Regions from separate parts of the Pseudoalteromonas sp. SIMBA_162 genome, predicted to be linked through region 2. Evidence: riboswitches for the same ligand, from Rfam matches in the RefSeq annotation. Region 2 holds a riboswitch; the other holds the start of a gene.

Region 1 (16,674 bases), on a different contig from region 2:
AGAGGTGTAATGAGCCAGTTGCAAGCGCTTATTTTACACGAGCAAGGCTTTACAACGGTAAAAGTGTATCGTCCTTAAAGGGTAAGTAAATACGTTAATAGTTTATAAAGCGTGGTTTAAACCACGCTTTTTTTTGCCTGAATTTTAGCAAGTAACTCATTATTAGTTGGGGTTTTGATGTTGTAACGTTTGCCTTGCTCGCTAATATACCCACAAATAGCCATTATTTCTGTTGGCCTGTTATTAGCAATATCTTGCTGCATTGAAGAATAATTTTCAGCGGTAAGCGACATTACGGTGTAAGCGTTATTTAACGCATCAGCTAAAGCAATATTCAACCCTTTTGCGTTAGCAACCCTGCAGCCCTCATAGAGTAAACTCATTATCGTTGCGCTAAATGCAGGGGCACGCAATTGGCCGTTTTTTATATTGTGAAGTGCAGTTAGTGGGTTAATAGCCACATTAACCAACAGCTTTTCAAAGCGAAGTTGCTCAATGTTATTGACCATTTTTAAATTAGGAATTGCTTGAAGTAGTGGTGATATAAATTGTGGATTTTTAGCTGCAAGTTTATTACAGCCACCAATCACGCTTTGCCCTTCACCGGTATGTTGCACTATGTACTGGGTAGACTTAAATCCGGCCATGCTGGTGGTTAAAAAGTATAGTGCTTGCTGAGTGTTCAGCTGAGGAATAAGCTCTTCAATATTTCCCATTCCATTATGAGAAACGACTAATATTGAATTTGCAGCAAGATAAGGTTTTATTTGTGAAAACGCATCTTGGACCTGAAAAGCTTTAACTGTAAAAATAACAACATCATAATTAGGTTGTTGCGCCAGATCGCTTAAATTAATAAAGCGTGCATTAATGTTATGTGACGGGGCATTTTTACGGCTATAAAAACGCGTATTGCAGGTTGGTTTGCGTGTTAAAACATGAACATTATTTTTGTGACTTAAAAAGTGGCTTAGTAACAAGCCAATAGCGCCATCGCCTACAATTAAAATATTAGTCATAGGGATTCTTTTTTCGAGGTGTAAAAATAACTCTTAGTAAAAAGTAACTAGCAGCACCAGCAAAATCAGCTATAAAATCGCCAATAGAGGCCTGCCTGTAGGGGAGTGCGTCTTGCATTATTTCAATTGATGCGCCGTAACCGGCCAATAACAAAATTTGTGCGTATAAGGGAAGCTTAAACGCTTTATCCATAATAATGGCAAGCACAAAAAAAATCCCAAAATGGGCTACTTTATCAATGTGTGGAAATAGGTTAGCTGCGCCTTTTATTTCTTTGGCAAATAAAAAAGTAAACGCCACGATGCTGAGCAAAAAAACAGCTTGGTAAACACGCCTTGTCACGTAAAATCCTAGAGTCGCTTAAAAAAGAAACTTGAGTATATCAAACTAAATGAGTATCGCACCTGAACAAGATGCAGAAAAATGTAAAGATTTATAGTTTTAGCGTTATAATTGCGTCATAAAAATTAAGATTGAATAGTTAGGAGAAAACCAATGCCTTCATTTGATATTGTATCTGAAGTAGAAATGAACGAAGCACAAAATGCGGTTGATAACGCAAACCGTGAACTTGAGACTCGCTTTGACTTTAGAGGTGTTGATGCATCTATTGAGCTAAACGACAAAACAATTAAACTTAAAGCTGAAGCTGATTCACAGGTTATGCAATTGTTTGATATTTTAGCGGGTAAAGTTTCTAAGCGTGGTATGGATGTAGCGAGCTTAGAGTTGCAAGATATTAGCCGTGCAGGTAAAAATGTATTTCGTAACGTTGCGCTAAAGCAAGGTATTGAAAAAGATGTGGCTAAAAAAGTAGTAAAAGCCATTAAAGATTCTAAAGTAAAAGTGCAAGCGGCTATTCAAGGCGAGGAAGTACGCGTAACGGGTAAAAAGCGTGATGACTTACAAGCTGCTATGCAAGTGGTGCGTACTGCCGATTTAGGTCAGCCATTTCAGTTTAAAAACTTCCGCGATTAATTATAAAAGCCTTTTTGGGCGCTTTATAAATAAAAAGCCAAATAGCCGCGCAGGTTATTTGGCTTTTTTTATAAACGCTACATAGTTTTTGTTTTTAATTGATTCGCTTTTTAGCTGTATAGACGTCCGTTGACATTTTTTATTAAACTCCTCACAATAGCGGCCTATTTTCAAGGTGCTTATTAATCTTTTCAATGGTTTGATTTTTTTAATAAGATAATCGGGAAGTTGGTGCGTTTTCATGATGACTACAATCCCAACACTGCCCCCGCAACGGTAAAGTAATACATAAAGCTATGTATTTACTGAGTCCGGAGACCGGCCTTGATGTAATCTTACTTAGTTCTTTGCGGTGGGCAAAGAAGGGGAACTTCATGTTAAAAAAAACAACTCTTGGCGTTGCAATTACTGCTGCGCTGTCACTATCTGTATCTGCTGCAGAGCAATCAATCGAAACCATTACGGTAACCGCTAATAAGTTTGAACAATCAATTACTAATGTATTAGCGAGTGTAAATGTTATAACTCGTAATGACATTGAAACCAGTAATGTTCGCGACTTACCAACGCTACTAACCACTCAAGTTGGGTTTCAGGTTAACCCTAACGGCGGTTTTGGCCAAAATGCCGGTGTTTCATTGCGAGGTACAGGGTCAGGTGATACGCTCATTTTAATAGACGGTGTACGCACTGGTTCGGCAACGCTTGGTCAAAAAGCATTAAGTAATGTGCCATTAAACAGTATTGAACGCATAGAAATAATTAAAGGTTCACGTGCTGCTATTTATGGCTCTGATGCGTTAGCAGGTGTTATTAATATTATTACTCGGGAGTCAGATAACCTTTCGGTTAGCGCTACGTTTGGATCTGACGCGTACCAAGACTACCAGATTGCTGGCTCTGTAAAAGCAGGCGATGTAACAACGGCTTTTAATGCAGGATTTGAAAAAACAGACAACTTTGATGTACTCCAAGGTGTTGCTCCCGATGAAGACGGTTTTGAAAACAAAAACCTTGGCTTTAAAGTAAACTATACCGACACACATTTCGGTAACTTTAAGTTACTAGGGCAATACAGCGAAGGCTTTGCTGATTACGACAGCCGCTTTAGTCCTGCCGATAGTACGATTGAGCGAGGGGGTTTTAAAAATTACCAGCTTTCGGCTGGTTGGAATAAAGACTATAAAAATCAAACTCACAGCCTTGATATAGCATTTGCAACGGATGATTCAGACAACCGTTATGTTGATTTTTCTCAAGGGCCAACAACAAGTACCTTTGTTACTAAGCGATCACAAATTGACTATAACGGTCAATACCGCTTAAACGACACGTTAAACATTAGTGGTGGTATTAATTGGTACAATGATGACGTATCACAAAGCTCAACCATGTTTGAAGTAGAGGAACGTGATGTATTAGCGGTATTTGTTGGCGCATATTACGATGCGGACGAGTTGCTTGCTAATTTAACCGTTCGTCAAGATGACGATGAGCAATTTGGTCATGAAACAACGTACACAGCGGCAGCTGGCTATCACTTATCCGAAAACGCTACATTTAGAATAAGCCAAAGCACGGGCTTTAAAGCACCTACCTTTAATGATTTATATTTTCCACTTTACGGCAATGCTAATCTTCAACCTGAAATGTCAGTGAATCGTGAGCTTGGCTTAAACGTCGACTTTGATACTGTACGTGTCGATGTCGCTATTTTTAGAAATGAAATTGAAGATAAAATTGATTATGACGCTAATTTTGCACTCACCAATATTAATGAGGCCCAATATGAAGGTGTTGAATTTAGTTTAGCCAATCAAATTTTGGGTTTTGATAGTAATGTGAATTTTGCTTACCTAAGTGCCGAAGATAAAGAAACAGGCGAAGCGCTTAGAAACGTTGCCAAACGAACCTTTAATTGGGAGCTTGCAAAACAGTTTGGTGCATTTGATACAAGCCTTGCAATGCAATATCGCGGTGAGCGAGCAGGAGCGGTTTCGCAATTGGGCTCGTATACGCTTTGGAATTTAGCAGGCAATTACCAAGTAAATGATGAAATTACGGTGTCGCTTCGTATAGAAAACGTATTCGATAAGGAATACAACGCAGTTGATTCTAACGCTGACTTTACAACAGGGCAGGTGTATTACTACAACACGCCAGAGCGCCGCTTTTTTGCTGGCATAGATTACCAGTTTTAAATAATCTAAATAAAAAGCCCGGTTTTACCGGGCTTTTTTGTGTTTTTACTCAGCTAAAAACTCTTTAAATACGGTTTCAAACTTATGTAATTTTGGTGCGATTAACATACTGCAATAACCCTGTTGTGGGTTTTCGTTGTAGTAATCTTGATGATAGTGCTCAGCAGGGTAGTAAGTTGTCACCGGGCTGACTTCGGTAACAATAGGCTCACTAACATGGGTTTGTAGCTGTTCAATCATAGTGTTAGTAAGCGCAAGTTGTTCGTCATTATGGTAATAAACAACACTTCGGTATTGTGTGCCAATATCGTTACCTTGGCGATTTAATTGCGTAGCATCGTGCAGTGTAAAAAACATAGCGAGCAATGTTTCAAAGCTTACAATAGTGCTATCAAATTCAACTTTTACTACTTCGGCATGGCCCGTTGTACCACTGCATACTGATTTGTATGTTGGATTGTCAGTATTGCCACCGGTATAACCCGAGCTTACATCAGACACGCCATTTACACGCCTAAATGCTGCGTCAATACACCAAAAACAGCCACCACCAAAGGTTGCTACTTGCGTTGTTGAACTCATAATTATTCCTAATATTTGACAAAGGTCACGCAAAGCTTAAAGCTTAGCGCCATAACAACAAGGTTACGACGCGTTAGCTTGCTTAGATCTCTTCAAGCGGTTTTTCGGCTGCTTGTTTATTAAGTTTTTGTTGTAAATATTCAGGCGATTGTGTGTTACGAGCAAGCGCATAATACGCTGCTGGCACAACAAATAAAGTAAGTAGCGTTGAAACAATAACCCCGGTAAATACCACAACACCAATTACCATACGGCTTTCAGCGCCAGGGCCTGATGCTAATACCAATGGCACTGAGCTCATAACCGTTGTTAGCGATGTCATTATTATTGGGCGTAAACGTTGTGTAGCCGCTTGTAATATTGCTTCGCTAAATTCTACACCTTTGTCGCGTAATTGGTTGGTAAATTCAACAATGAGTATCCCATTTTTAGCGCTTAACCCTATGAGCATAACAATACCAATTTGGCTGTAAATATTAAGCGTAAGTCCGGTAGACCAAAGGCCAAACATCGCGCCCATTAAACCAAGCGGTACTGTTAGCATAATTACAAATGGGTGCATAAAGCTTTCAAATTGCGCTGCCAATACCAAAAAGGTGACTGTTAGCGCTAATACAAATGCGTAGGTCATTGCTGATGCGCCTTCGTAATAAAGCTGAGATTCACCTTTGTAGTCTATTGCGCCGTCAATATCATTTTCCTCTGCGGCAACATTGTTTAAAAAGTTAAGTGCTTGTTCGAGTGTGTAACCATCGGCTAAGTTTGCGCTTAAGGTTATTGAGCGCATACGGTTGTAACGGTTTAAGCGTGAGGCCGTTGCTTCTTCTTTTAAGCTAATTAGGCTGTCTAGCGGAACAAGCTCACCACTGCGTGATTTAAGGTATATATTTGAAATATCGGTCGGGTTATTAAAGTCTTCTTTAGTACCTTTCAAAATGACATCGTATTCTTCACCTCTATCTATAAAGGTTGTCACACGACGCTGACCCAGCATGGTCTCGAGTGTACGACCAACATCAGACACAGACACTCCTAAATCGGCCGCTTTATTTTTATCAATGCTTACTAAAAACTGTGGGAATGTTTCTTTGTAATCATGATCGATTCTAACAAGGCCTGGGTTTTGTTCTGCACGTTTGATAATGCGGTCACGCCAATCGGCAAGCTGAGCATAATCATTACCTTGTAGAACAAATTCAATAGGGCGAGATGAACCGCCACCGCCAATACCTCTGCGCATAATAGCAAACGCACGTACATCGGTGACTTCGCGCATTTTGCCACTAATTTCATCCATTACTTCCCACGTAGAGCGCTTGCGTTTGTCCCAATCAGCCATACCAACAATAGCAACACCGCCGCTACCGCCCCAGCCAGGAACACGAACAAGCACACGGCTTAGCTCGCCAGACTCAGAGTAAGGCATAAGGCGTTCTTCAATTTTTGCCATATTGGCGGCATTATTTTCGTAGCTAGCACCCTCAGGCCCGCTCATCATAATGAAAAAGGTGCCGCGGTCTTCTTTAGGTGTTAGCTCTGATGGCACTTGCAGTAAAAGTGAATAACTCACAAAACCCGCTAAAACTAAGCTGACTAACAAGCCCCATTTTTTGGTCATATTTGTTGAAAGTGAATGACGGTAACTGCGCTCTAATTTAGTAAACTGGCGGTCCATCCATTGGCTGAATTTATTAGGCTTGTCGGCGCTTTTTAGAACTTTTGAACACAATGCTGGTGCAAGCGTAAGCGCGGTCACACTTGAGAAAAAAACCGCTGCGCTTACAGCCATTGCAAATTCGGTGAATAACGCGCCTATTCGGCCATCCATAAATACTAAAGGAACAAACACCGAAATAAGCACCAATGTTGTTGCTACAATTGCAAAACCTACTTCTCGTGCGCCTCTGTACGCTGCAAGCAATGGTGGCTCACCAAGCTCTATGCGACGGTGAATGTTTTCAAGCATTACTATGGCGTCATCAACAACCAAGCCAATAGCAAGAACTAACGCAAGTAGGGTTAGTAAGTTGATAGAATACCCCATAGCGAGCAAAAACATAAAGCTACCTACCAAGGCTACCGGTACAGTAACAGCAGGAATAAGCGTTGCACGAATGTTGCCTAAAAACAAAAATATCACTAAAACAACTAAGCCCATTGAAATGGCAAGCGTGCTATATACTTCGCTAATCGATTCTTTAATGAATACAGACGAGTCGTAACTGTCTTGAATTGTTGTGCCTTCAGGTAGGTTTCGTTTGATTTTTTCAAGCTCACTACGTGCGTTGTCTACCACGGTTAATGTGTTTGCTTTAGCTTGTTTTACAATACCCAGGCCAATCATGTTGCGGCCGTTACCACGGAACAAACTTTCGTCGTCGGCGGCCTCTAGTTGAACATCAGCTACTTCGCCAAGGCGAACTAAATAGCCATCTTCACCACGTTTAATAACTAAATTTTTAAAGTCGCGCTGATCTTTGTAGCTTCGGGCCGTACGTACCGTAAAGTCGCGATCAATTGATTCAATTTCACCAGCAGGTAACTCAACATTTTCTGTGCGCAGAGTGTTTTCTATGTCGCTTGAAGTTATGCCGCGCGCAGCCATTGCTTGGCGGTTTAACCAAATTTTCATAGCGTATTGACGCTCGCCGCCAATTCGCACATTAGATACGCCATCCACAACGGCTAAGCGGTCAACAATAAAGCGCTGTGCATAATCAGAAAGCTGTAATGAGTCCATGGTTTCACTATTAAGTACAAACCATGCAATAGGGCTTTCATCACTGTTTGATTTAGATACCTCAGGCGGACGAACTTGCTCAGGTAGGCTGTCGAGTGCACGTGCAACACGTTCACGTACATCGTTAGATGCTGCATCTATATCGCGGCTAATATTAAATTCAATAGTAATGTTTGAGCGACCATTACGGCTCGACGAATTAATACTTTTAATACCCTCAATACCCGATATACGGTTTTCGATAACTTGGGTTATTTTAGTTTCGATTATCTCCGCTGATGCCCCGGTATATGAGGTGCTAATATTTACAATCGGAGTTTCAATGTCAGGGTATTCGCGTAGCGGTAACATGCTAAATGCTACTAAACCAAAGGTTAGTAGCAATAAGTTAATTACAATCGCAAAAACGGGGCGTTTAACGCTAGTGTCGGTAATTTTCACGTATTACCCCTTAACGCTAACTTTACTGCCCGAGCGAATTTTAATCAGCCCTTCAGTAATAATTTGCTGGCCATCGGTTAAGCCTTCATCAATAGCTACCCAACCGTTATTTCTGCTTGCAACATGTACTTCTATTTTGTTGGCTACGCCATCTGTAATTTTAAACACATAGTGTTTATCTTGCAGTGGTATAACGGCCTTTTCTGGCACCATAAGTGCTTGGCTTGTACTTAACTCAAGTGCGGTATTTAGCAGCATGCCTGGGCGTAATAAGCCAGACTTATTGGCAAAACTAGCGGTCACTTCAATGCTGCGTGTAACAGCGTCAATACGCGAACTAATATGCGTGACTTTGCCTGTAAATGTTTGGCCAGGGTAAGCGTCATTTTGCGTTAATACTTTCATGCCAATGGCTAGTTGCGCTAAATATTTTTCAGGAACTTTAAAGTCTACTTTTATAATACTAATATCATCAAGGGTAGTGAGTATGGTTGCATTATTAACATAAGCGCCTATAGATATTTCGCGTTTTCCTAATAAACCTGAAAAAGGTGCACGAATGGTCATTTCGCTTAACGTTGTTTTAGCACTTTCTAATTGTGACTTGGTCGCGTCTACAACAGATAACTGCTCTTCTAAAAGCGATTTTGCTGTAGATTGTGTACGTGATAGTTCTGTAAGGCGGTTAAGCTGACGCTTTTCTTCTTGTAAATTGATACTGAGTTCTTCAACGGCCAATTCTTCTTGTCTGCTTTGCAGTTGCACAAGTTTTTGACCTTTACTCACTAAGTCACCATCTTTGAAAAATATGTCGGTAACGTAGTCGTTTTGTGCGCTTTTGATATAAATAGCTTGATTTGCGCGTGCGCTACCAATTGCTTCTATCATTACAGCGTTTTCTTGCGAAGTTACTGTATGTGCAGAAACCTGTGTAGACATGTTAGAAAAATTAGCTTGTTCGCCATGGCTAGAGGGTAAGTATAAATAAACACTAAATATTAAAAGTAGTGTAATAATGAATGGAAAAAGAGCTTTGCCTGATTGTCTAGAGTACATCGTTTTCATACCTGAAAATTAATTATAAGTATTGTACGAAATAAGACCGGATAAAGTCTGTTATGTGTCTCATAATTTTGTGCGTTAAGCGTAAAAGTAAGTAATATTAAAGAGGTGTACCGGTTTTTGTTTAATTAAAGCGATAAATATATGAATTTTAAAACATCTTGTAAGACCTGTATGACAGCCAGAAAAGTGATTTTATGGGCTATTATTATGTTTATATTTTATATGGTTTTTTATCAATATGGATAAACATACTAAAAAGCGTATTAATTACCGTGCGAAAGGTGCACGCAATGGCATTGAAATATTGATAGTAGGCGCTATTGGCTTAGTATTTATTATGGCATTTAATTTACTAAAATCAGGCACTATTAGCATTGTTGAAATTTTTTTAGTCAGTGCCTGCATTGGGGCTACTTTTGTGGGTTTTTTAAAAACCCAAGAACCTTATTACAGCTTAATTTTGAGCGAGTCTGCTATTGAATATAGGCATAAATATGGGGGCTGGTGTTTATCTTATAAAAACTTTCATTCTTGTGGTGTTCCAAAAGTAGAAAAAGGCCTTGAGTACTTAGAGCTAAACGCGGTTGGGCTAAAGCTAAATGATATTGATGAGTTTTTAATGAGTATAACTCCTAGAATTGCGGGTAAATTACTTATAGAACAACGACATTTTTTTATGCAGGTTGTTCAAAATCATTGCAAAAATGGCAATTGCCCATCAGAATGGTTAGTAGAAGATACACAACATCGATCTGCGCGCGGAATTAGCTATAATGGTTTAATAGCAATGTTTGCAAACAGAACTAAGCACCTCAAGCTGCTAACAGGGTATGATTTATTACTACCTGCCAGTGTACTAGATACAGATATTTGGGCTTTTAGCGCTAATTTAAATAAGTGGAAGCGCGAGCCACATCAGTTTATAGCGTCGCAGCTTAAAGATTAAACTGCGACTGTAGGAAAAGACAATGAGCCAAGAAAGAGCCTTTTTAAAAAGTGGTCGTAATACCATAATACATAAAGACAAAAAACTTGATTTAGTGATTGTTAACGCTGAAAATCAGCCACGAATTAAAGTGACTCAAAACGGATTAGAGCCGTTTAAAGAGGAGCTACCAAAAAATAGACGCGACGCAAAAGACCGTTACCTAGAAATGGTATATATAACCAGCGCTGAAGTATTTGGTGAAGAAAAACAGTTAGTATTTATTCAGTCGTTAGATGGTCGTGAATATAAAGTTGATTACAGCAAAGTTGGCACTAAATTGTTCGTTCGTATCCATCAAGACGCCTACATGTAAGCTTTAGTGGCACCTTTTTTGCTTGTGATTACCTCATGGTAATTATTTGACACACAAGGTGCTACGAATGAAAGCGTTAGCGTTAATCCCTCTTTTTTCCTGCATTTTTATTACAGCATGCGGCGGTGGCGGCGGTGGTGACAGTACCACAAATATTGAATCCTCTGTGAATGCTGGTCCAGACATACAAGTAATCGAAAAAATTGATTTTACAATTACCGCCCAAGGCTCTCCTGCCGACGGTACTTTTACGTGGCAGCAAGTAAGTGGGCCAAGTATAGACGGCTTTCCACTTGAAGGCGCAGAGCAAACACTTACGGCACCTGATGTTAAAGCAGACAGTGAAATTGTACTAAGGGTCAGCTATCAAAGCACTGGCAATAGCACAGTAAGTGACGACGTTTTAATTTCGGTTAGCTCTAATAATCAGCTCCCTATTGCTGTAATAACACAAACAGCACCAGATACACTCCCTTCTGTATACCAAGATACCATTATACTGAGCGGCGTTGATTCCAGTGATCCGGATGAAAATGGGATGGTTAATAGCTATTTTTGGGAACTTATATCAGGCCCTGACTTAGATATTTCCAGTTTTGATGATTCAACATTAAGCTTTACTCACCCTTTATTAGAAGCAAACACGACATTGCTTTGGCGTTTAACGGTTACAGACGATGAGGGTGGTGAAGCCAGTACTCAATTCACGATGAGCCTTAATAAAACCAATGAATTGGTTGCGGCAAATGCAGGGGATGATCAAAATGTTGAAGAATTTGATCAGGTAACATTAGATGCAAGCAATAGCGAAACAGTTACTGATACATACCAGTGTGAATGGCAACAATTAACCGGAAATGCCGAAACACTCAGCAATAGCAAACAGTGTGTATCTAGCTTTTTTGCCTCCGATGTGGACACCAATACCACGCTTAGCTTTGAAGTAACCGTTACCGATTCGAAAGGACGAACCGATACAGATACTGTGTTTATTGATATAACGCCAAAGGCGCTTGGTCTGATAAACGATAGTGGTATGGGAGAATGTTACAACAATACGCAGCGCATAAATTGTGGCAGTGATGACTTTCCTGAGCAAGACGCAGAGCTCGGTCGAGATAGCTTTGCTAACCGCATAGATAAAGCAGGCATTGGAAATCTCGCGTTTGATTATACAAAACTTAATCAGTTTGCCGATGAAGTTGATGACTCAAGTGAAGACTTTAGCTGTATTCGTGACAACGTAACAGGGCTTGTTTGGGAAGTTAAATCACCTTCGTCTGGTACCTTACCAAACACAACGTTACGGGATGCACAAAACAGCTATTACTGGGACATTGGCGACACAACTACCGATGCAGACAGCACAGCAAATACAACATGCCCTAACGACACAAGCTGTGGCCTACAAACCTATATAAATGAAGTTAATGCTATCGATTTTTGTGGGGGAACAAATTGGCGAGTACCCACGTATACAGAGCTTTTGGGGTTAATTGATTATGGGAAACAAGGGCAAAGCGTTTTAATTGACTTAGCTTTCTTTCCAAATATGCCAGAAGCGGGTGCTATCGATAATGTTAATTTACCTTATTGGACATCTCAAACTGCAGCAGATGGCACCAGTTTATCGCAAGCTTATATTATTGATATGAGCAATGGTAATGATCTTGCCTATCCAAAAGAAAACAACGCGTATGTTCGTTTAGTCAGAAGCCGATAGGAGGGCGTTATGAAATTAAAATTATTAAATACGTTTATAGTTTTTGGCTTTAGTTTTAATGTTGCTGCGCAAACATGTTATGGCGGTGCTGACACAACAACCCCAACCGATAGGTTTACCGTTAATGCCGATGGTACAGTATCTGACACTGAAACTGGCCTAATGTGGCAGCGTTGTAGTTATTCTCAAACCTATAATACAGAAACATTACTGTGCGAAGGGTCTACGCCTGCAGTGACGTGGCAAGAAGCTTTACGAGGCGCGACTAACGATACAACTGCAAATTATGATGATTGGCAGGTGCCTAATATTAAAGAGCTAGCCAGTATTTTAGAGCACAGTTGTACAGAGCCAAGCATAAATGAAGTTGTTTTTTTAGGCACTAAATCTCAAAACTATTGGTCTAGCACATCGGGTGTTAGCAATATGAGTTCGGCCTGGGTGTATCAGTTTGACAGCGGGCTAAATAGTTTACGCTCTAAAACCAGTGATGTTTATTTACGCCTAGTTCGCTACGAAAAATAAAGACCAAATAAGTTTGATTAAAAAGCGTAGTTATTGAAGGTCACTTCTGTAGCTGCGCTTTTTTGTTTTTACATAAATTTACTTTATTTCAACAATAAAGCGCCCACAACGATGTTACTGTGCGCGTTTTTTTGCCATTATAGGCGGTGATTTAATTACGAAGGAACATCGCGGTGTATTTAAGCTATTTTGGCCTGAACGAAAAACCTTTTTCGATTTCGCCTAACCCTCATTATTTATTTTTAAGCGAGCGCCACAAAGAAGCCTTAGCACACTTAACCTATGGATTGGGTGAGGACGGTGGTTTTGTATTACTAACGGGCGAAGTAGGCACCGGAAAAACAACAATTACCCGCAGCATGCTAGAGCAATTACCTGAAAATACACAAGTAGCGATGATTCATAATCCTGCACTGTCAGAACTTGAGTTGTTAGCCAGTATTTGCGATGAATTGAAAATTAGTTATGACGCACAAAATGCGACGCTTAAAAGTTTAACCGATATAATAAAAAAACACTTAGAGAGTAATAACAAGGCGGGTGGCCATACTATTTTAATTATTGACGAGGCACAGCTTCTAGCCCCCAATGTGCTTGAGCAACTTCGTTTATTGACTAATATAGAAACCGACCACAAAAAGCTATTGCAAATCGTGCTTGTAGGTCAGCCAGAACTTCAAGATTTACTAAAACGTAATGAGTTAAGGCAGCTTGCTCAACGGATCACCGCGCGTTATCACTTATTACCTTTAACACAAGGCCAAACAGTGGCGTATATCAAGCACCGGTTACACATTGCTGGGTGCGATAAAGGATTGTTTTCGATTGATGCAATGCAGATGGTTCATAAAATGACAGGCGGTATACCTCGCTTGATGAATCTAGTGTGTGAACGAGCTTTAGTGGGGACTTTTTCGAAGCAGCAACTTGTTGTTGATGCTGAAATTGTTAAACAATCTGCGCAAGAGTCACTACCTTCTGACTTTGTTGCAACAACGAATAAGCCTGAGCAGTCGCCATCGATTTTAATTTATTGCTTTGCTTTTGGTGTTTTGTTTGCCGCAGGTATTGGGCTTTCCTTTATTTTATAGTTAGGTGATTTATGTCTTATTTATTAGATGCGTTAAAGCAATCTCAACAAGCTGATATGAGCGCCGAGCAATACGATTTACAGTCGGAGCAGTTAAAACAGCAACAAGCACTCGCTCGCTACCGCCGTATAGCCTTTGTTTTGGGGGGCAGCTTGGTTGCCTTTGTAACGGTGGCGGCCGGATTTACTTTTGGTAAATGGGTCCAATCACCTGGCTCTGTTGAACCCTCAAATGTAGTTAGCACTCAAAGTAATGAACAAGTATCGACTGAGTTACAGACAGCAGCATTACCTGCCACTGAACAAGCTGAGGTGAATGTAAAGCCTAAACCTGAAAAAGCGCCAAGCAATACAGCGACTATTGAAGGGCAGTTAGTGCACGTGCAAACACCAACGGGTATTCAGCAAATGTTGTTAACGCCAACTGGGCAGTATATTCCAATGCCATCAACAGTTGCAGCCAGTGGCATTCAACAAACTTTTAATCAACCTTCGCTTGTAAATACGCAAAATTATAATCAGCCAAACCAAGGTCAACTTAATTCAAATACACAGTTAACTTATAACCAAGGCGGTTTTGAACAAACTCAAAGTACGTCGTCAGCAACTATTGATATGAGTAAATATAAAGTGTTGGGTAAGCCAATTAGTGGTGTAACGCAAGCTGAACCTAAAAGTGACCCTGAGCTTGATGCTGTGCCAACTACACTTAAAAATGCGTTTGCGCAGGCAGTGCAAGATGTCGATAAGAACCAAGATTATGAGGTAACTCAGGCCTCTAAATCGTCATCTCGGGTAGAGCCTATCGAATTGTTACCAGATGGCCTACAAGCCATGCTACCTAGCATAAAGTATCAAGCACATATTTATTCATCAAGTGCAGATAAACGCTGGATAAAGTTAAATGGGCGAGAGCTTCACGAAGGTGAGAGCATTGGTGCATTAATGGTAAAAGAAATTACACCTGAGCAAAGCGTAATAGATTTTGACGGTTACGAGTTTAGTTTAAAAGCCTTGCAGGATTGGCCAGAGTAACAAAAAGTATAAGCTCAATGAGTAACATTGAGCTTATTTTTACTATTTAAGGTAATACAGAGTTTTTGTAAAAACGCTCTAAATCAATGTTGAAATCGCCGGCTTTTACGGTTGTTTCGAGTGAGTCTTCAATTCGCTTGTTCGACAAATCAATATCGAGCACTTCTGTATAACGGCTGTGCTTTGCACTATAAAAGGTTTTAACAATCGGCTTTAATGGCATCGCGGGATTACTTTCTGTCACAAGCCCGACTTTTTGGCTTGAAAGCTTTACTAATGTGCCCACAGGGTGAATTCCAATACACTGAATAAACTTAGTTAGTAAAGCGCCGTCAAAGCTATCTGGGCAGCCATCTTTTAATATTTTAAATGCCTTGATGGGTTCCATGCCCGATTTATAAACTCGCTCTGCTGTGAGGGCGTCATATACATCTACAATAGAAGCCATGCGGACATACTGGCTTATTTCACTTCCTTTTTTGGCAAAAGGGTAACCAGTTCCGTCTATGCGTTCATGATGCATGCCTGCAATATCTACAGCAATACCAGTTAAACCTGACTCCTCTAAAATTTGTTTAGAGTAAACCGCATGCTGCTTCATTATTTCAAATTCGGCTTCGGTTAAGCGCCCAGGTTTATTGAGGACTTCATCTGGCGTTTTTATTTTACCAATATCATGAAGTAAGGCCCCCGTTGTAAGCTCAACGATGATATCTTTTTCAATATTAAGGTGTTTTGCAAAAATACCCATTAAAATAGATACGTTAATGGAGTGCTCAAGCAAATATGCATCTTTTTGGCGCATTTGCGTAAGGCAGGCTAGGGCATCTTGGTTTCTAAAAACTGAATCCATAAACCCATTAGCAAGCTCTCTAAATGGAGCAATATCGATGTTCAGGCCAGACTTTATATCTTTAAATGCTTTTACTTGCAGTGTTTTAGCTTCGTCATAAAGCTTTTTAGCTTTATTCATTTCTTGAGCTGCACTATGCGTTTTTTGCCAAGGGTCGCGTTTTATTTTTGTGGCAGGTACTTTGGTTTGTTCTTTTTCAGGTACTGTTTCGGTGAGTGTTTTATCTGGGTCGATTTCGACCTCTAAAATACCCGCTTTAATTAGCTTATCAATACTGGTTTGGGTTTTTACCCAGCCTTGGCTTTTTATTTTTACTCTGCCCGTTTGTTTTGTAACGTTTTGCACAAACATTCCGGGGAGTAATTTAGAAACAGGGAGCTTTTTCAATTTTACTGCTTAACTAACAAATCTGTATTAAATGTAACAAACTTTACGCGTTATAAATAGATAAAAGGCACCTAAAGGTGCCTTTTATATACATATTAAGTAATTAGTACTAGCTTAATTAATCATCATCTTCAACTAAAGTCATCAAGGATGTATTTCCACCCGATGCCGTTGTATCTACACTAATTGTTTTTTCAGTGATAAGACGTTTGATTAATGTGTCGTAATACTCAGAACTGATCACCGGTAATATAGCGCCTTTACGTTGCGCAAGTTGTTGGCTGAAGTAACCTAAACGAGATGAACGCGCTGCAACAACTGCGCCGGCTAAATGAGGGTGGGCCAAAATAGCTTGTAACTGATTAGGCTTGGCTACTTGAAACACCCCTTCGGCAACACCTGTAGCAATAAACTTCTCTCTGAATGCTTCGGCTTCTTCGTAAAACATTTCAGAGGCAACTGTAATTACCGTATTACCCGCGGCCAAGGCTGTAATGATAGATAACGCCCAAAAGTTAAAAGACGTGCTCTTATCGGCATAACAAACAACACAGCCGCGTGCTTCTAGATGAAGAGTATTAGACTCACCCGTAGGCCCAGGCAGCGTTGTAAATTTACGCATATGCTTTTCGAGGCGATTAAGCTGTGCACGCGCATCTGCTAGCGTTAAAGCTAAATCGTCAGCAAGGTCATCAATAATTTCAACCGTAGCAATTTTGGCTAGTAGCTGACG
Region 2 (16,674 bases):
TGCCTTTTCCTTTTTTTTGCGCATGCGCTCCCCACAAAATAAACACAACCCCATCACAGTTCGCGTTAATATGGGCAATAACATTATCAGTAAATTGCTCCCAACCTAAATGTTTATGGGAATGGGCCTGCCCTTGCTCTACCGTTAAAACAGTATTTAGTAAAAACACGCCTTGTTCTGCCCAGCTTTGTAAGTAACCATGCTCAGGAATAACAAAGCCATCAATATCTGTAGCTAGCTCTTTGTACATATTTTTAAGCGAGGGTGGGAGTTTTTTTACCTCGGGCATAACAGAAAAACACAGCCCATGAGCTTGCCCTTCGCCGTGGTAAGGGTCTTGCCCTAAAATTACCACCCTAATATTGTTTAGCGGCGTGGCATTAAATGCATTAAATACGTGCGACTTGGGAGGGTAAACAGCAATACCTTCCGCTCGGCGGTTTTCAACTGCATTTAAAGTTTGCTGCATATAAGGGTGCTGTAGCTCGTTTTGTAAAAATGTATCCCAGTCGCTCATTACATACTCTTTATTATTTTTCGTGACGTGTCTATTTTATCACACATATCAGCAAGCCCATCTAACATACGCGGTGTAAAACGGTGAAGTAAATCGGCATTTACGCGAATAAACTGGTTATTTATAACCGCAGGCACTTCTGGCCATGCCTGCCAATTAACATTAGGCTGCGGGGTGTTAGATTTTTCGTCAGGAATAATAATAATTTGAGGCTTAGTAACAATGACATTTTCAATGCTGATTTGTGGATACGGGGTCGTGCTATTAGCAAACACATTATTTACGTGACAGGTATTTACTAGTTGGCCAATCCATGTACTTTCACTGATTGTCATCATAGGCTCAGCCCACAACTGATAAAAACCAGATATAGGCTGCTTCCCTTGCTGGTTTTTAATAATAGCGGTTAACTTTTGCTTAAAAGCTTTAGCAACCTGTTGGCTTTGCTTTTCGTACCCTGTTAGTTTACCAAGTGTTAGTAGCTCAGTTTGCACGCCTTCTATGGTTGTAGGGTTACTTAAATGAACTTGAATACCCAAGCGCTCTATTTGTGCGATATCTTCCTGCTGATTTCCGCTTTTCCAAGCAATCACTAAATCAGGTTTTAAGGCTAATAATTTCTCAAGAGAAATACCATAGTAGCCGCCAATGCGAGCTATATTTTTTGCTTCATATGGGTAATCGGCATAGTCAACGGTGCCCACAATATTGTCACCTGCACCAATGGCAAATAGGTTTTCGACTATGTGTGGGGCAAGCGCAACTATACGTAGTTTTTTAATCTCAGGCGCTGAGTTCGCCACTGCATTGCCATGTAAACTAAGCAGCATTAAACCTATAAAAAGCAATTTAAACACTAGTAGTCAAACCCTTCTAACGCTTTTACACCTGAGTCGAATGCGTGTTTTACATTACGTACTTCGCTCACAGTATCGGCAAGGTCAGTCAATGCTCTGTGCGCTGCGCGTCCTGTGATAATAACCGACTGCATAGCCGGGCGATTATTAAGTGCACTTAGTACTTCGTCTAAGTCGACATAACCATAAGTCACCATGTAGGTTAGCTCATCAAGTAACACTAAGTTAATACTGCTGTCGGCAAGCATGCGCTTTGCCTCTTGCCATGTTGCTTGTGCTGCTAAGGTATCGGCCTCTTTATTTTGTGTATCCCATGTAAAGCCAGTATTCATTACAGCAAATTCAACCCCTGCGCCTAGTAATAAATTACGCTCACCACACTCCCATGTCCCTTTTATGAATTGACACACAGCGGCTTTTTGACCGTGGCCAACACAGCGTGCTACCACGCCAAAACCAGAAGTCGATTTACCTTTACCATTGCCAGTAATAACCTGAAAAATACCTTTAACCTCTTGCGCGGCTTCAACACGGGCATCTACATGTTCTTTTACTTTTTGCTGGCGCTGTTTGTGTTTGTCGTTTGTTTGTTCAGTCATTATTATGCCCTTTATAAATCGAGGTAATTTGCGCTATATCTAAATGTGTTTCGCACATGGTTGCTAAACGCGCTAACTGCTGTTCGCGGTGTCTATCAATACTTATTGGATCAATATTTAAATCTGGCTTTACCCATTTTAAAATTTCCATCGTGGCGTTGGGCTCATCAAATAAACCGTGTAAATAAGTGCCCGCAATTGCATTATCGTCACTTATAAAACCATCTGTTTTAAACCCATTCGGATGCTGACTAAAAGTAATTAAAGGGGTCTTTAATGCATTGCCTTTACTTACTCCTGCATGGATTTCATAACCACTACATAAAGTTTGTCGATTATTTAGCTTTAAAGTGGCCGTCACTTTACTTAATACTTTTTGCGATGTGAGTGTGGTTTCAAAATCACATAATGCCAACCCACTTACCCTTTTTAATGACGACTCAACACCCTCGGGGTCGTAAATTATGTTACCCAGCATTTGCATTCCCCCACAAATTCCAAGTACTTTTCCACCATAGCGTAAGTGGCGTTTTATCTGATTATCCCACCCTTCGTTTATCAAAAAGGTTAAATCGCCAAGTACGTTTTTACTACCAGGCAATATAATAAGATCAACATCAGGAATGACCTGCGTATGGCGTATATAGTTAACATTAATATTTGGGTGTAAACGTAGTGCGTCAAAATCGGTATGGTTACTAATATGCGGCACTAATAATATTGCAATATTGATAGTTGCATGGGTAACGTTATTGTTTATTGCAACAGCATCTTCCGCGTCGAGAGTTAAATCGTGAAGGTATGGCAGTACTCCTAAAACAGGCTTACCCGTGTATTGCTCTAACCAGTCAAGCCCTCCTTGAAGCAAACTTATATCACCTCTAAAACGGTTAATTACAAAACCCTTTACACGTGCTTGCTCAGATCCGCTAAGTAATGCCAATGTCCCCACTAAATGAGCAAATACACCGCCTTTATCTATATCGGCAATAATGATCACTGGGCAGTCTACTTTTTCAGCGTAGCCCATGTTAGCTATGTCGTTTTCACGCAGGTTTATTTCAGCGGGGCTTCCCGCACCTTCCACCAATAAAAGATCAAACCGTTTTGCTAAACGCTCGTGTGATGTAATGACAGCGTCCATGGCGACTTTTTTATAATCGTGGTACTTGCCGGCTTCCATGTTGCTAATCGCTTTACCATGAATAATAACTTGGGCGCCTGTATCGCTATTGGGCTTAAGTAATATCGGGTTAAAGTCGGTTTCGGGCTCTACCTTAGCAGCAATAGCTTGCAAAGCTTGCGCACGACCAATTTCGCCACCGTCGTTTGTCACTGCGCTATTAAGTGCCATATTTTGTGGCTTAAACGGTGCGACTTTTATGCCTTGATTTGCAAATACTCGGCAAAGTGCAGCCACTAAGGTGCTTTTTCCCGCATCCGAGGTAGTACCCTGTATCATGAGTGTTTTCATGGCTACACCTTAGACTTTCTAAAAAAGAGTAAACATAAGAAAAACGCACTCCCCATAGCGGCCGTGATCACCCCTACTGGCAACTCTTGATTTTGAAGTAAAGAACGAGACAGTACATCGACCCACACCATAAATGTGCCTCCTGCTAAGCTTGTTATTAATAGCCCTGCTACGGTGCCTTGTGAAATAAAAAAGCGCACAATATGTGGCACCATTAATCCAACAAAACCAATACCGCCACACATTGCCACCAGCACAGCGGTTATTAAGGAGCTTAAAATTAGCATCAGCACCCTAAATCGATGCACTTTAACACCAAGGGTTATGGCACTTTCGTCCCCTAATAACATGGCATTAAGCTGGCGCCTAAAACTAATCATTACGCAGGTGCACAGTGTAATCACTAAAAAGGGTATCCAAAGCGTTGCCCACTGCGCACGAGCAAAACTTCCTAAGGTCCAAAATAAAATAGCTGCAACGGCTTGCGGCTCGCTCCAATAAAGCAACAAACTCGTAAATGCACTAAATAAAAACGAGAGTGCAACACCAGCAAGTAACATAGACTCAACTTGCCCGCCCTGCTGCCTTGTGGCAATTAATATAAGTAAGCTCATTGCTAATAAGCTACCAAGCAAGGCTGCGGCCGAAAGCATAAAACCCGCGCTAATTCCCACAAATGCCATAAGTACAACTACACCAAACGAAGCACCTGACGATATACCGAATAAGTAAGGATCTGCTAGTGGGTTACGTGTCACGGTTTGTAAAATTAGCCCAGCGATAGCTAACCCGGCACCGGCTAAAAACGCCAATAATGTACGGGGCATTCTTAATTCAAAAATAATACGGCTGGTGAATGAAGCATCATTTAAATAAATAAAACTGTTAAATACATCCTGTATTGAGGTATCTGCAGCACCAAAGCTCAATGCTAAAAATAAACTCACTAAGGCAATAGTAATACAGATAATCAGTGCAACTGAATGGCGTACATGCATTGCTAACATATTATTTGTAACCATAAAAGTAGGTAATATGAGGCGTAACTTTACCCAATTGAGATTCTTGAGGATGGTTACTAACCTGAGCGCATACACCAAACACATCATCAAGCATGTGCTCAGTCAGTACCTCTGCAGGAGAGCCGGTATGCGTTATTTCTCCATTTTTAATGACGACAAGCTCATCACACATAGCGCTAGCCAAATTAAGATCATGAAACGAAGCAAATACTGTAACACCAAGAGACTTTGCCAGCTCCATAACCTGTATTTGATATTTAACATCAAGGTGGCTAGTGGGCTCATCCATAATTAACAGCTGAGGTTGCTGAACAATAGCACGTGCAATGAGTGCCCGCTGCTTTTCGCCCCCAGAGAGCGATTCAAAATTTTGATTTGTATGCAGCTCAAGCCCTACCGTTTTTATAGCTAGAGTGATTTGTTGTTTTTCGCTTTGCGATGTTGAACTAAATAACGATTTATGAGGCGTTAGGCCAAGAGCCACAACATCAAATAACGACAAATTAAAATGCGATGGCGCCTCTTGTAAAACAACAGCAACGCACTTTGCATATTCATCACTTTTAAGCTGCCAAATATCATGGTTATTAAACTCTATAACCCCTTCATTAGGCTTATTAAAACGATATAAACAACGCAGTAAACTCGACTTACCTGCACCATTAGGGCCAATTAAGCCCACAAATTTACCTTCGGGTATTTGCACATTAATGTGTTTGAGAATAGGTTTATTTGCTATTCCCCACGAGAGATTTTGAACGTTTAATAATGGTGCTTTAGTTTGCAATACTCTGTCCTAGACACGAGTACCCACTTGTAATGCAACCACCAAAAAGGAGTACATTAAAATTAGCATGAGTAGGCCCGCTCATTAAAAATTGATTTGTATCTGACTTAAAGCATAGCGCTAATTACAGTTGCGGGAACAGTTGAGGAATTGCACCTCATTCCAAATGAAGCTCTATTATGGGCGGGTAAGTAAATAATTTAAAGCAAAAAAAACCGCGCTAATTACAGCGCGGTTAAAAAGGGAGTGTTTTAACTCGTCGTTAAAACTTATATTCCATACCTAAACCTAAGTAATCTTGGTCTACGTTGTTGTCCATATCAAAGCTTGAGTAAAAGCCAAATACTTTAATGTTCTTGTTAAGCTTGTGATCAACACCCACTGAAATAGCTGTTTTATCATCACTATCGTCAAAGTCCATTGCTTGGTACTGAACTTTGAACGTATTTTTACCCATGCTGTATGCTGCATTTAATAAGTAACCGTCACCTTCAGCTGAACCGTCTACTTTTTCTTGAGTTTGGTACATAGCACCGAGTTTAAAGTCTTCAACTTTACCTTGGATTGACGCACGTACAACATCGTAACCATTTACTTCGCTGTCAGCTGCAATTGAGGCATATACCGCACTCTTTTTAAGTGCTGAATCACCGTAAGTTACTGCCATTGAGTAACCGTTATCAGCATCTACATCATCCTCAGCAATAAAAGTAGCAAGTACTTTAAAACCTTCGTATGAGTTAGAAGTATATGTAATTGAATCACCTAAACGGTTTTCACCCTTGAATACGTTTTTAATATCGCCTTCAAGGTCATTAAATAAATCGAGTTTACCTTGCGCTTGTTTAAACGCCGTGTCGTTACGACCCACTACAACCTGACCAAACGAGCCTTTAACACCAACATATTGGTTACGCGCAGAAATATTATCGTCGTCGCCTTTTGAGTCTGCATCTGTTACATCAACTTGAAACTCAAACTTATAAACTGCTTCTAAGCCATCGGTAATTTTTTCTGAACCTTTAAGGCCAAAACGAGATGCATTACTTTTAATTTCAGTGAACGACCCTTCGCCGTCATCTGTAGACTGAACAGTCACATTTGCTTTACCGTAAACATCAACGTCAGCAAGTACATTAAAAGATAAACCACTTAGCAAAGCGACACATAAGCTCGATTTTACAAATTTCATGTTATTTCCTCGATAATCACAAAAGACTAATTTTTAAAACGACTGCAGTTTGTCACCACTAAATGACAGAAATATTACAAATGAAATATTTTTGACTTTTAAAGTTAATAAAACTGCATTATTTATGAAATCAAAAGGACATGAACATCAATCATACAAATATGTACCCACTTAAAATCCAATTACTAAGCATGTGCCTTAATAGTAGGTAGTAAATTTATGAGTGTTTCTATCAGTTCCTTTTGTTCGTTATCTCTATGGTAGGCTACAAATATATCTCTTGACGTATTTTCTACATTTTTTACATGAAATAATTCACCATTTTCTAAATGTTGCTCAACCAAAACATGTGGAATAAATGCGCTACCACCACATTGTAGTATTAAATCTAACGCAATTCGTCCGGTACTTGTTCTAAAGTAAGGAGGGGTTTTACCGTTAAACTGGCGTGCATGCCAAAGTGAAAATGTCGTTCCCCAGTCAACATACACGTACTGATTATCAAAAAAGTTTTCGTTTGTTGCAGTGTCATACCCACTTACAGGAATAATAGGCAGTTCACAAATACGCTCAACAACTAACTCATCTACTTTTGGTGGATCAAATAAAATGGCTAAATCAAGCGTGCGCTCAAGCAATAATCGCGTGCTTTCTTGCTGGGCTTTAACTTCAGCAACCAAAGAGACTCCCGGCATAGCCGACACAATATTAGTAATACCAAACTGCAAAAAGGCATCCCAAATATTAGGCGTCCCTGCCAAGCTAATTTGTTTATGCATATTATCAGCAAGGGCTACATCTACTTTGGCGCGCTGCATACCAGTTATGATCATTTGCGCATGAGGCAACAACCGTTCACCAGGCGCTGTTAATTGAATATTATTACGCTGGCGAATAAATAAATTAACACCAAGCCCTTGCTCTAATTGACGAATACGAAAACTGACCGCCGACTGCGTTATATAGAGGTTCTCTGCGGCTTTACCGAAATGACGCGTGCGCACTACTTCAACAAATGTTTTTAATAAATCGATATCCACTTTTTTATCCTCACGATAAAAATAACTTGTTTAAAAAATTGCCAAACTTGCATCATACTCCAACTAATTAATAGGGTATGAGGATATAGCTATGAGCATTAACATTTCACTACTACGCCAAGCATTTGTTAGCCAACGTCAATTTTATGATGATCAAAATTTTCCACGTGGTTTTAGCCGCAGCGGAAATTTCACCTTATTAGAAGCCAGTATACTAGAACAACATGGCATTGTTTTAAAAGGTTTATATAGTAAGACGATTGAACCACAAAATGAGCACCAAGAAAATTTTGTAGCTGTAGTAACTGGTTCACAAGAACCCACTAATCCGATTGAACGAGCATGGCTGAAATACCTAAAGCTCACTACTTGTAAAACGAAGTTTCATACCTTATTTGGCCGCTCAAAAATATCGAGCCCTGCGCCAATAAATCATGAAAGTTTTTCAGAATCAGATAGCCTATAACACACTCAGCTATTTGCTTTTTGGCGCTTTTACGGTTACAAAGTGTATTAAGCAATTTTTTTGCATAATATAAACTGGGTGTTCCGTGAAGCGAAAAATATTAATAGTTGAAGATACACCTGCTATAGCGCTTGTGCAGAAACATATAGCGCTAAAAGTAGGCTACGAAGTAGATGTAGCAGAAACGTTAGCACAAACAAAAATACTAATTAGTCAAAATAATTACTTTTGCGCTGTTGTAGATTTTATTTTGCCTGATGCGCCTAATGGTGAGGCAGTACCGTGCACAATTAACGCAGAAATCCCCACCATTGTCATGACGGGTAGCATTGATAAAAAAACACGTGATACTGTTGAAAAATTCCCAATAATTGATTACATAATAAAAGAAAATAAACAAGCTTATCAATACCTTGAAAAACAGCTTAAGCGTTTGCCTCGCAACGAAAGTGTAAAAGTATTAGTTGTTGATGATTCTATATCTACCCGCCACTATATTGTGAGCTTATTGTTACGTCATAAATATCAAGTATCTGAAGCTGAGGATGGCAAGCAAGCACTAGAAATGTTGGCAAAGTCACCCGACATCTCAGTGATCATTACCGACAACGAAATGCCCAATATGAATGGCGATGAGTTATGCAGTGAAATTCGCAGATTATACAATAACGACGAAAAAGCAATTATTGGTATTTCAGGCGCTGACTCGTCGGAGCTATCTACTTTATTTTTAAAAAATGGCGCAAATGACTACCTCCATAAACCCTTTAATAACGAAGAGTTTTATTGCAGGCTAAGCCAAAACGTCGACATGCTTCAACAAATAGCCACAATTAAGCGCCAAGCGAATACGGATTACCTCACTGACCTACCTAATCGTCGTTACTTTTTTGAGCAAGCAAATACGTCTTTAAAAGCGCTCAGCCTTAAAAAGGCAAACGGCTCACTGGCTATGATTGATATAGACCACTTTAAATCTATTAACGACACATATGGCCATGATGCAGGCGATCAGGTTTTAAAAGGACTCGCTATTTGCTTAAAAAAATACTTTGAAAAATATTTAGTCGCGCGTTTAGGTGGTGAAGAATTTGCCGTTTACTTTGCAGATGAAAACACCCCAGAAGCACTGAAGAGACTGGAAGGGTTTAGGTATTTTGTAGAAAATAACAGCCAAGAGTTTAGTAAAGAAAAAATAAAACTGACTATTTCGATTGGCTTTTCTGGCGGGCCCGTTTATCAAATGGATACATTATTAAAACAGGCCGACCAAAAACTTTATGAGGCTAAAGAAGCTGGTCGCAACCAAGTAACTAGCTAAATAAATAGTTAAGCAACTTCGGCGGCTGTAATGGCCGCTTTTTTACGCTTACGTGATTGATGATAAGAATCCCAACTAAAGATAGCCAGAGCACTCCAAATACATGCAAAGGTAATAAGCCTTTCTGTATCAAATACCTCATCGTAAAACACCACAGCAAGTATAAACATTAAACTAGGCCCTATATATTGAAAAAAGCCTAGGGTTGTATATTGCAAGCGCTTAGCGGCACCTGTAAAGCAAAGCAGCGGCAATGTGGTAACAATACCAGCACTAATAAGAAGTAAATTAGTAAGCCAATCGTTATTTGGCAGGCTTGAAGTAGCAGAAGGTGCCATCATCCACCAATAAACCAACGCCACTGGTAGTAATATTAACGCCTCGAGCAAAATGCCCGGCAACGCCTCAACAGGAAGCTTTTTTCGTAACAGGCCATAAAGTGCAAACGATATCGCGAGTGAAAAAGCAACAACAGGGAACGAGCCAAAACTCACCAACTGTAATATCACACCCGAGAACGCAAGCCCAACAGCCACACCTTGAAATTTTCGGAGGCGTTCACCTAAAAAAAGCATGCCTAATAAAACATTTAACAGCGGATTTATGTAATAGCCTAAACTTGCATCGAGCATATGGTTATTGTTAATCGCCCATATAAATAATCCCCAGTTAAAACCAAGTAGCCCCGAGGTGACAACCAGCATTAGCATCAGTTTGGGCTGTATTATAATGTGCTTAATTTTACGCCAATACTTTAGAACACTCACCACTAAAATTAAAAATACGACTGACCACACAACACGATGCATTAATATTTCAAATGCAGTCACATGTTGTATTAACTTGAAGTAAATGGGAGCAAGACCCCACATAACAAAAGCAAGACAGGCAAATATTGCGCCTTTACGCTGCTCGGTAACAATTGGCATAGTAAACACTTAGTGATTTAAAAGGTCGCCAGTTTACTCGCCAAACAGGTTTTATCCAACTAAATACGTGCCCGTGCCAAAAGCGATTTGTACAGATTGCTCATTATGTAATTCCATTCGGCACACGCACACTTTATTACCCGAACGAATAAGCGTGGCACTGGCGGTAAACACATCCCCTTTTCCTGGGCGCAAATAATCGGTGCGTAAATCAATAGTGCCCAGTGTTGCTAATTTTTTTTGTACACTGTTCATATCTAAATCGGTCAGCTTATCTATCACACTCGCCGCTGCGAGCATACCACCGACGTTATCGAGCACCGCTGAAATAACCCCACCATGAAGAATTTTTTGGGCTGGGTTACCTATAAAAACATCCTGCCACGGGAATGTAATTTTAGCTTGTTCTGGGCTAAGTGATTCTACCGATATATTTAAAAATTGATTAAACGGCATACCATTTACGAATAGCGCTCCCACTTGTTCAATTAACATTTCTTTATTCATTATTATTCTCTGATATCAATAGGTACATCGAGTAAAACATACCTTGTTTAAAACTACGAGCGTAAAGCTAAAGACATCTTATAAAAAAAACACTAAAATACCCGCCAATGAATACATCTACACTACCTTCAAGCACCTTAGTGCGAAAACCCGAGACTGTCCTCAAGCAAGTGTTTGGTTACAGCGAGTTTCGAGATGGCCAAAAAGCCGTTATTGATGCCGCTTTAAATGCTCAGGACACACTTGTTTTGCTACCCACTGGTGGCGGAAAATCTGTGTGTTATCAAATTCCGGCGTTAGTTCTTGAAGGGGTGACCATTGTTATCTCGCCACTTATTTCACTTATGCAAGATCAAGTCGCGCAACTTCAAGCTTTGGGTGTAAAAGCGGCATATGTTAATAACAGCCTAGCTCGCGAAGAACAACAACGTGTTTATCAGCAACTTCATCAAGGGCTTATTAAACTATTGTATGTAGCCCCCGAAAAAGTATTACAACGTGATTTTTTAGAGCGATTATCGCATTTAAAAATAAGCTTATTTGCGATCGATGAAGCGCATTGTGTGTCGCATTGGGGTCATGATTTTAGGCCGCATTATTTTCGCTTAAACGAACTTAAGCAACGCTTTGCCCATGTGCCTATGATGGCCCTTACAGCGACGGCCGATAAAGCCACACGCTTTGATATTGTTGAACAGTTAAAACTTCAGCAGCCTTACATTCATACTGGCAGCTTTGATAGACCTAACATTCGTTACACCATAGAAGAAAAGTTTAAACCTATGGTGCAACTATTACGCTACTTAAAAGAACAAAAAAACCAAAGTGGCATTATTTATTGCACTAGCCGAAAGCGTGTTGACGACATAGCAGAAAAACTTGCCGATGCAGGCCTTAATGCAGCCGCTTACCATGCAGGTATGAGCAACGAACAACGCCAGTTTGTGCAAACAGGGTTTGCCCGTGACGATATTCAAATAGTGGTGGCAACCGTGGCTTTTGGTATGGGGATTAATAAACCCAATGTACGTTTTGTTTTGCACTACGACATTCCCAAAAGTATAGAAGCGTACTATCAAGAAACAGGAAGAGCAGGACGCGATGGCTTAGCCGCCGAAGCAATTATGTACTTTGACCCTGCCGATATAGGCCGTGTAAGGCGCTTTTTTGAAGATATTGACGACGAGCAACGTCGCCGTGTAGAAGAGCAGCGCTTTAATGCCATGGCAAGCTTTGCTGAGGCACAAACGTGCCGTCGTCAGATACTACTTAACTACTTTAGTGAATACCAACGCGAGCAATGTGGTAACTGTGATATTTGCTTAAACCCACCAAAAAGCTTTGACGGTACGCTTGTTGCCCAACAAGCGCTTTCGTGTGTATACAGAGCTGAACAGCGATTTGGTTTAGGATACATTGTAGAGCTATTACGTGGCGCCAACACGAGTCGTATTCGCGATAACAACCACCATCAGTTGAGCACTTACGGCATAGGTAAAGACAGAAGCAGTGAGTTTTGGCTGAGTATTTTACGCCAATTAATCCACCAAGGATTACTAAGCCAAGATATAACACAAGGCGCCTCTTTGCGCTTAACCGAAGCCGCCCGCGCTATATTAAAAAGCGAATACGCGCTGCAATTAGCTGAACCTCGCTTACAAGCAAAACACGTATATCAAGATAAGCTAGCGCAATTTAATTATGATAAAAAACTATTTGCTCGCTTGCGTTCATTACGTAAAGAACTTGCAGATGCCGACGATGTGCCACCGTATGTGGTATTTAATGATAAAACGTTAGCCGAAATGGCGCAGCTAATGCCCACGACCGACAGTGAGTTTTTAAAAGTGTCTGGCGTTGGTTTTACCAAGTTAAACAAATACGGCGGAGCTTTTTTAACAGCAATTCGCAACTACTTAGCCACACAATAAGCCAATTATGAGCAAAATAGATTACGACCACACGCACCAATGCATCATCATTACCCCAACAGAGCCGCCACACGATGAAGACTTTGAGCTATGGAGTACCTTATTTTTACACTCAGATGATATCGCTATTAGCGAGTATTCGGCGGGAGCGGATAGGCATCAGGTGCGTTTTTTTTATAGCCAACAAACGTTTAACCTAAATTACGAACACTACAGCCAAAGTATTTGGATTAACGGCGAAGGGCCTGAAGCAGAACATTTATTAGCCGCGCTGGCCTATTACTTAAGCTAAATTAATTATTTTGTTAACACCCATGCTTTTTACTTACAATTAAATAACAATGATGTAAGCTGATATCACGGTAGTCGTTTGCTACGCAGTAGATAAGAGGCTTAATGGTTAGTAATACGTGGTTTTCGCCCTATTGTGGTGGGTTAATTTGTCTTTTTTTATTAATGCCTTGCGCCTTTGCTGAGCAATTTCCTTCAAACATTGGTAGCTGTCCTCTTGAGTCATCAATAAATTTGAGCGAAGAAAAACTACGTCGCCAACTTAACGATGAAACAGTGCTTGTTGCCGCAAAGCCTGATGCAAAAATTGCCACCATTACGCTTGAGCAACTCAATGTATTTAATACTGCGCTGGAAGAAGAAAATAACGCATTGTTTAGGTTTGCTAACCGAGCACACATTCAAACTGAGCCTGAGGTAATTAAAAACCTACTGCTTTTTAACTCTGGCGATCTTTACGATGCTAAAAAGCTTTCTGAATCAGAGCGTCTACTGCGAAAAGAAAACTACCTATACGACGCACAAATTAGCGCAACAGAAAACTGTGATGGCGACATAGATGTAAAAGTAATTACCCGTGATTTATGGACACTCTTGCCAGAAATAAACTTTAGCCGCAGCGGAGGCGAAAATAAATCGAGCATTGGTTTTAGAGAATCAAACTTGTTTGGCTGGGGTAAAAGGTTGTCTTTTTCTCGTACAACCGACAGCGACCGCAGCGGTTATTTATTTGTTTACGACGATCCTAATATTTTTTCTAGCCGCTATCGTGGTCGCATAGAGTATGCCGATAACAGCGATGGTAAGCGTCATTTACTTGAGCTTACTTATCCATTTTATGCCATAGACACACCTTACAGCTACGGTATTTTAAGCTATTCAGAACAACGAGAAGAATCCTTATATCGGCGTGGTAAAGAAATTAGTGAATTTGATCAAACAACCGAACTCAATCGCATTTTTATTGGTCATTCTAAAGCATTAAGTAATAGCTGGACCCAGCGAATTAGCTTAGGTTATGTAGATGAGCAGCATAAATTTAATGCTATTCAAACCACGTTTGAGCCTATAGCTAAAGATAGAAGCTACAGTTATCCCTATATTAGCGGCCATTGGTTTGAGGATAATTTTATTAAGGTGCGTAATTTTGACAGCATTTATCGCACTGAAGATTTAAACCTAGGTTGGAATGCACAAGCATTACTCGGTTACTCAGATGAGTCATTAAGTGATGACGATAGCCGCTTGGTGTATTCGCTTAATGTTAAAACAGCGCATTTTTCTGGCGATAATACGCTTTGGCGTTTTAGCACGAACCTAGAGGGGTTTTGGAACAAAGAACAAAAACAACTCGAAAACTTTAAAGCGACATCGCAAGTACAATATTATCTAAATACAAGTGTTGATCAATCCTGGTATGTAAAAGGCCGTGTGCAATACGCAAAAAACCTCACCGCCGACCAACAGCTTACCCTAGGTGGTGAAACAGGCTTGCGTGGTTACCCTATGGATTACCAACATGGCGACCGTAGCTTTTTAGTGAGCCTAGAAAAACGCTACTACTGGGAGTACGATTTGCTTCAACTATTTAAAGTAGGTGGCGCAGGCTTTATAGATATTGGTAGAGCATGGTTTAATGACCAAACAAATGGTGAAAATAATCATGTTCTCAAAAATGTAGGCGTTGGTTTGCGCCTAGCACCAAGTAGAGCAAATGCAGGCACTATGATCCACCTTGATATAGCTGCTCCCATAGATAGCGCCGACGATGTCGACTCTGTGCAGTGGCTTGTCAGTGTAAAAAAATCTTTTTAAATTGCTACTTAGCGCTAAAATAACACGCTAAACTAAGGCCTTTAAGCTAGTTGAAATTCAACCTAACGTGTTGCTTTATTTACTACTTTTAACTACTACATAACTACAAAAGGCGCTATTTTGGAATTTTTAGATGTTTTAGAATTACTCACCAATCAATATAAACTCATAGTCACCATTATTGCCTTGTTACTGTTTCCAGTGCTATTAAAGCTAACTAAAAAGTTACTTGAGCAAGCCATTAAAGGTAAAGTAGATTTGCACCGTAAATACCGCGCAGAGTTACTGCTTAAAATTATTCTCGCCTTTGTAATGTTATGTTTAGTGTTAGTATTTTGGGGTATTGAACTAAGAGGATTATTGGTTCTAGGCTCGTCACTATTTGCAATGTTAGGTGTAGCGCTATTTGCAGCATGGTCATTATTAAGTAACCTGACCGCGTTTTTATTAATGTTTATTCAAAACGACTGCCGTGTTGGCTTTTGGGTACGCATTGTTGATGGCGCAAACCATATTGAAGGGCGAATTGTCGAAATGGGCTTAATGAATGTTGTACTTGAACATATTGATGGGCACCGCGTCATTTACCCTAATAATTTATTTGTTACGCGCCCTGTTTTGGTTTTAAACGCAGAGCCTAAGCCATCAAAAACGCCGGTAATTAAGCGGATTATAGGCCCTAAAAAATCATAAATTTTGCATAAAAAAAGCCGTTTAAATAACTAAAACGGCTTTTTACTAATTGCTTAAGGGTTAGTTATTTAACTCTGCAGTTTTTAGTTCTTCGTCCAAATCATTTATTTCATCAATAAATGTTTCTAATTGCTGCTCAACCAAGCTATTAGCATGAGCAAAATAAGCAATATGAAAAACTGCATCACCTTCATTAACCAATGGCATAGTTTGCTGACCAATTACAATACCACTTCGTGGTGCTAGTAACTCAAGTTCAGAGTCACCAAGCGGGCTACTTATAAACGCCAGTATTTGCCCTTTTGTAACACGCTCTCCCAGCGATACTTGAGCACGCACAATGCCATCTACTTCAGCTCGCACCCAGCTTGTCGAGCTTGCAATGACAGGCTCTGGTAGTTTTTTAGGGCGTTTGCCGCGCATCATTTTTAAATGGCGCATTACATAGTCAACCCCTTGCACGCCGGCGGCTATTGCAATTGGGTCAAAACGCAGTGCTTCACCCGCTTCATAAGTAATAACCGGTATGCCTAAATTAGCCGCTTCACTTCTTAGTGAGCCATTGCGTAGCGAGGCATCAATCACCGCCGGTGTACCAAAGGCTTTGGCCATCTGCGCCGTAGCCTCATCCGCCAAATTTGCACGTATTTGTGGCAAGTTTGTTCGGTGAATAGCCCCAGTATGTAAGTCAATAATGTGTGTGCAATGCACTGCAACTTGATTGAAAAACATATACGCCATACGACCCGCTAGCGACCCTCTTTCAGAACCTGGAAAACTGCGGTTCATATCGCGACGGTCGGGTAAATAGCGCGATTTATGAATAAAACCAAACACATTCACAATTGGCACAGCGATAAGCGTGCCACGTAGCTGGTTTGGATCTATTTTAGCAAGTAATTGACGAACAACTTCTACCCCATTTAGCTCATCGCCATGGATAGCGGCACATACCATGAGTACAGGGCCCTCCATTACGCCATTAACAACCTCTATAGGTATGTTAAGAGGTGAGTGGGTGTAAAGCTTTGCAGCCTCTAAAGCTAACGTTTTGCGTTCACCAACACCAATACTTTCACCTAATAAAGCGAAAGGACGGTTAATTTTAACCTTTGCCACGAGTTGCGGTTCCTTTGATTGAGGCATTTTTTTCGATGAAATCAATCACCATACCTGCAATATCTTTACCTGTTGCTATTTCAATACCTTCAAGACCTGGTGATGAGTTAACTT

Evidence for each region. A riboswitch is a leader RNA that binds a small molecule or an ion and turns the genes downstream of it on or off. The one in region 2 is predicted to bind cobalamin.
Region 1: linked by a shared signal. The riboswitch ahead of R0J88_RS03600 (TonB-dependent receptor domain-containing protein) and the one ahead of R0J88_RS09650 (ABC transporter ATP-binding protein) in region 2 are both predicted to bind cobalamin.

Annotation. Positions count from the first base shown of each region.
Region 1 is NZ_JAWJBQ010000003.1:165,396-182,069, reverse strand. It holds gene thiI (tRNA uracil 4-sulfurtransferase ThiI) at 1-78, shown strand, start outside; gene R0J88_RS03615 (ketopantoate reductase family protein) at 117-1,019, opposite strand; gene R0J88_RS03610 (VanZ family protein) at 1,012-1,362, opposite strand; gene R0J88_RS03605 (YajQ family cyclic di-GMP-binding protein) at 1,516-1,998, shown strand; cobalamin riboswitch at 2,177-2,340, shown strand; gene R0J88_RS03600 (TonB-dependent receptor domain-containing protein) at 2,373-4,199, shown strand; gene msrA (peptide-methionine (S)-S-oxide reductase MsrA) at 4,245-4,781, opposite strand; gene R0J88_RS03590 (efflux RND transporter permease subunit) at 4,864-7,962, opposite strand; gene R0J88_RS03585 (efflux RND transporter periplasmic adaptor subunit) at 7,966-9,018, opposite strand; gene R0J88_RS03580 (DUF2982 domain-containing protein) at 9,266-9,973, shown strand; gene R0J88_RS03575 (hypothetical protein) at 9,996-10,328, shown strand; gene R0J88_RS03570 (PKD domain-containing protein) at 10,396-12,051, shown strand; gene R0J88_RS03565 (DUF1566 domain-containing protein) at 12,061-12,576, shown strand; gene R0J88_RS03560 (ExeA family protein) at 12,750-13,667, shown strand; gene R0J88_RS03555 (general secretion pathway protein GspB) at 13,679-14,701, shown strand; gene R0J88_RS03550 (HD-GYP domain-containing protein) at 14,748-15,941, opposite strand; gene putA (bifunctional proline dehydrogenase/L-glutamate gamma-semialdehyde dehydrogenase PutA) at 16,060-16,674, opposite strand, start outside.
Region 2 is NZ_JAWJBQ010000010.1:106,297-122,970, reverse strand. It holds gene ung (uracil-DNA glycosylase) at 1-517, opposite strand, end outside; gene R0J88_RS09670 (cobalamin-binding protein) at 517-1,374, opposite strand; gene cobO (cob(I)yrinic acid a,c-diamide adenosyltransferase) at 1,374-1,973, opposite strand; gene R0J88_RS09660 (cobyric acid synthase) at 1,966-3,447, opposite strand; gene R0J88_RS09655 (FecCD family ABC transporter permease) at 3,450-4,454, opposite strand; gene R0J88_RS09650 (ABC transporter ATP-binding protein) at 4,456-5,256, opposite strand; cobalamin riboswitch at 5,332-5,471, opposite strand; gene R0J88_RS09645 (porin) at 5,519-6,448, opposite strand; gene R0J88_RS09640 (LysR family transcriptional regulator) at 6,634-7,488, opposite strand; gene R0J88_RS09635 (DUF413 domain-containing protein) at 7,580-7,954, shown strand; gene R0J88_RS09630 (diguanylate cyclase) at 8,040-9,275, shown strand; gene rarD (EamA family transporter RarD) at 9,284-10,204, opposite strand; gene R0J88_RS09620 (thioesterase family protein) at 10,256-10,711, opposite strand; gene recQ (DNA helicase RecQ) at 10,819-12,642, shown strand; gene R0J88_RS09610 (DUF3630 family protein) at 12,650-12,934, shown strand; gene R0J88_RS09605 (BamA/TamA family outer membrane protein) at 13,099-14,748, shown strand; gene R0J88_RS09600 (mechanosensitive ion channel domain-containing protein) at 14,869-15,441, shown strand; gene R0J88_RS09595 (succinylglutamate desuccinylase/aspartoacylase family protein) at 15,502-16,560, opposite strand; gene rimK (30S ribosomal protein S6--L-glutamate ligase) at 16,547-16,674, opposite strand, start outside.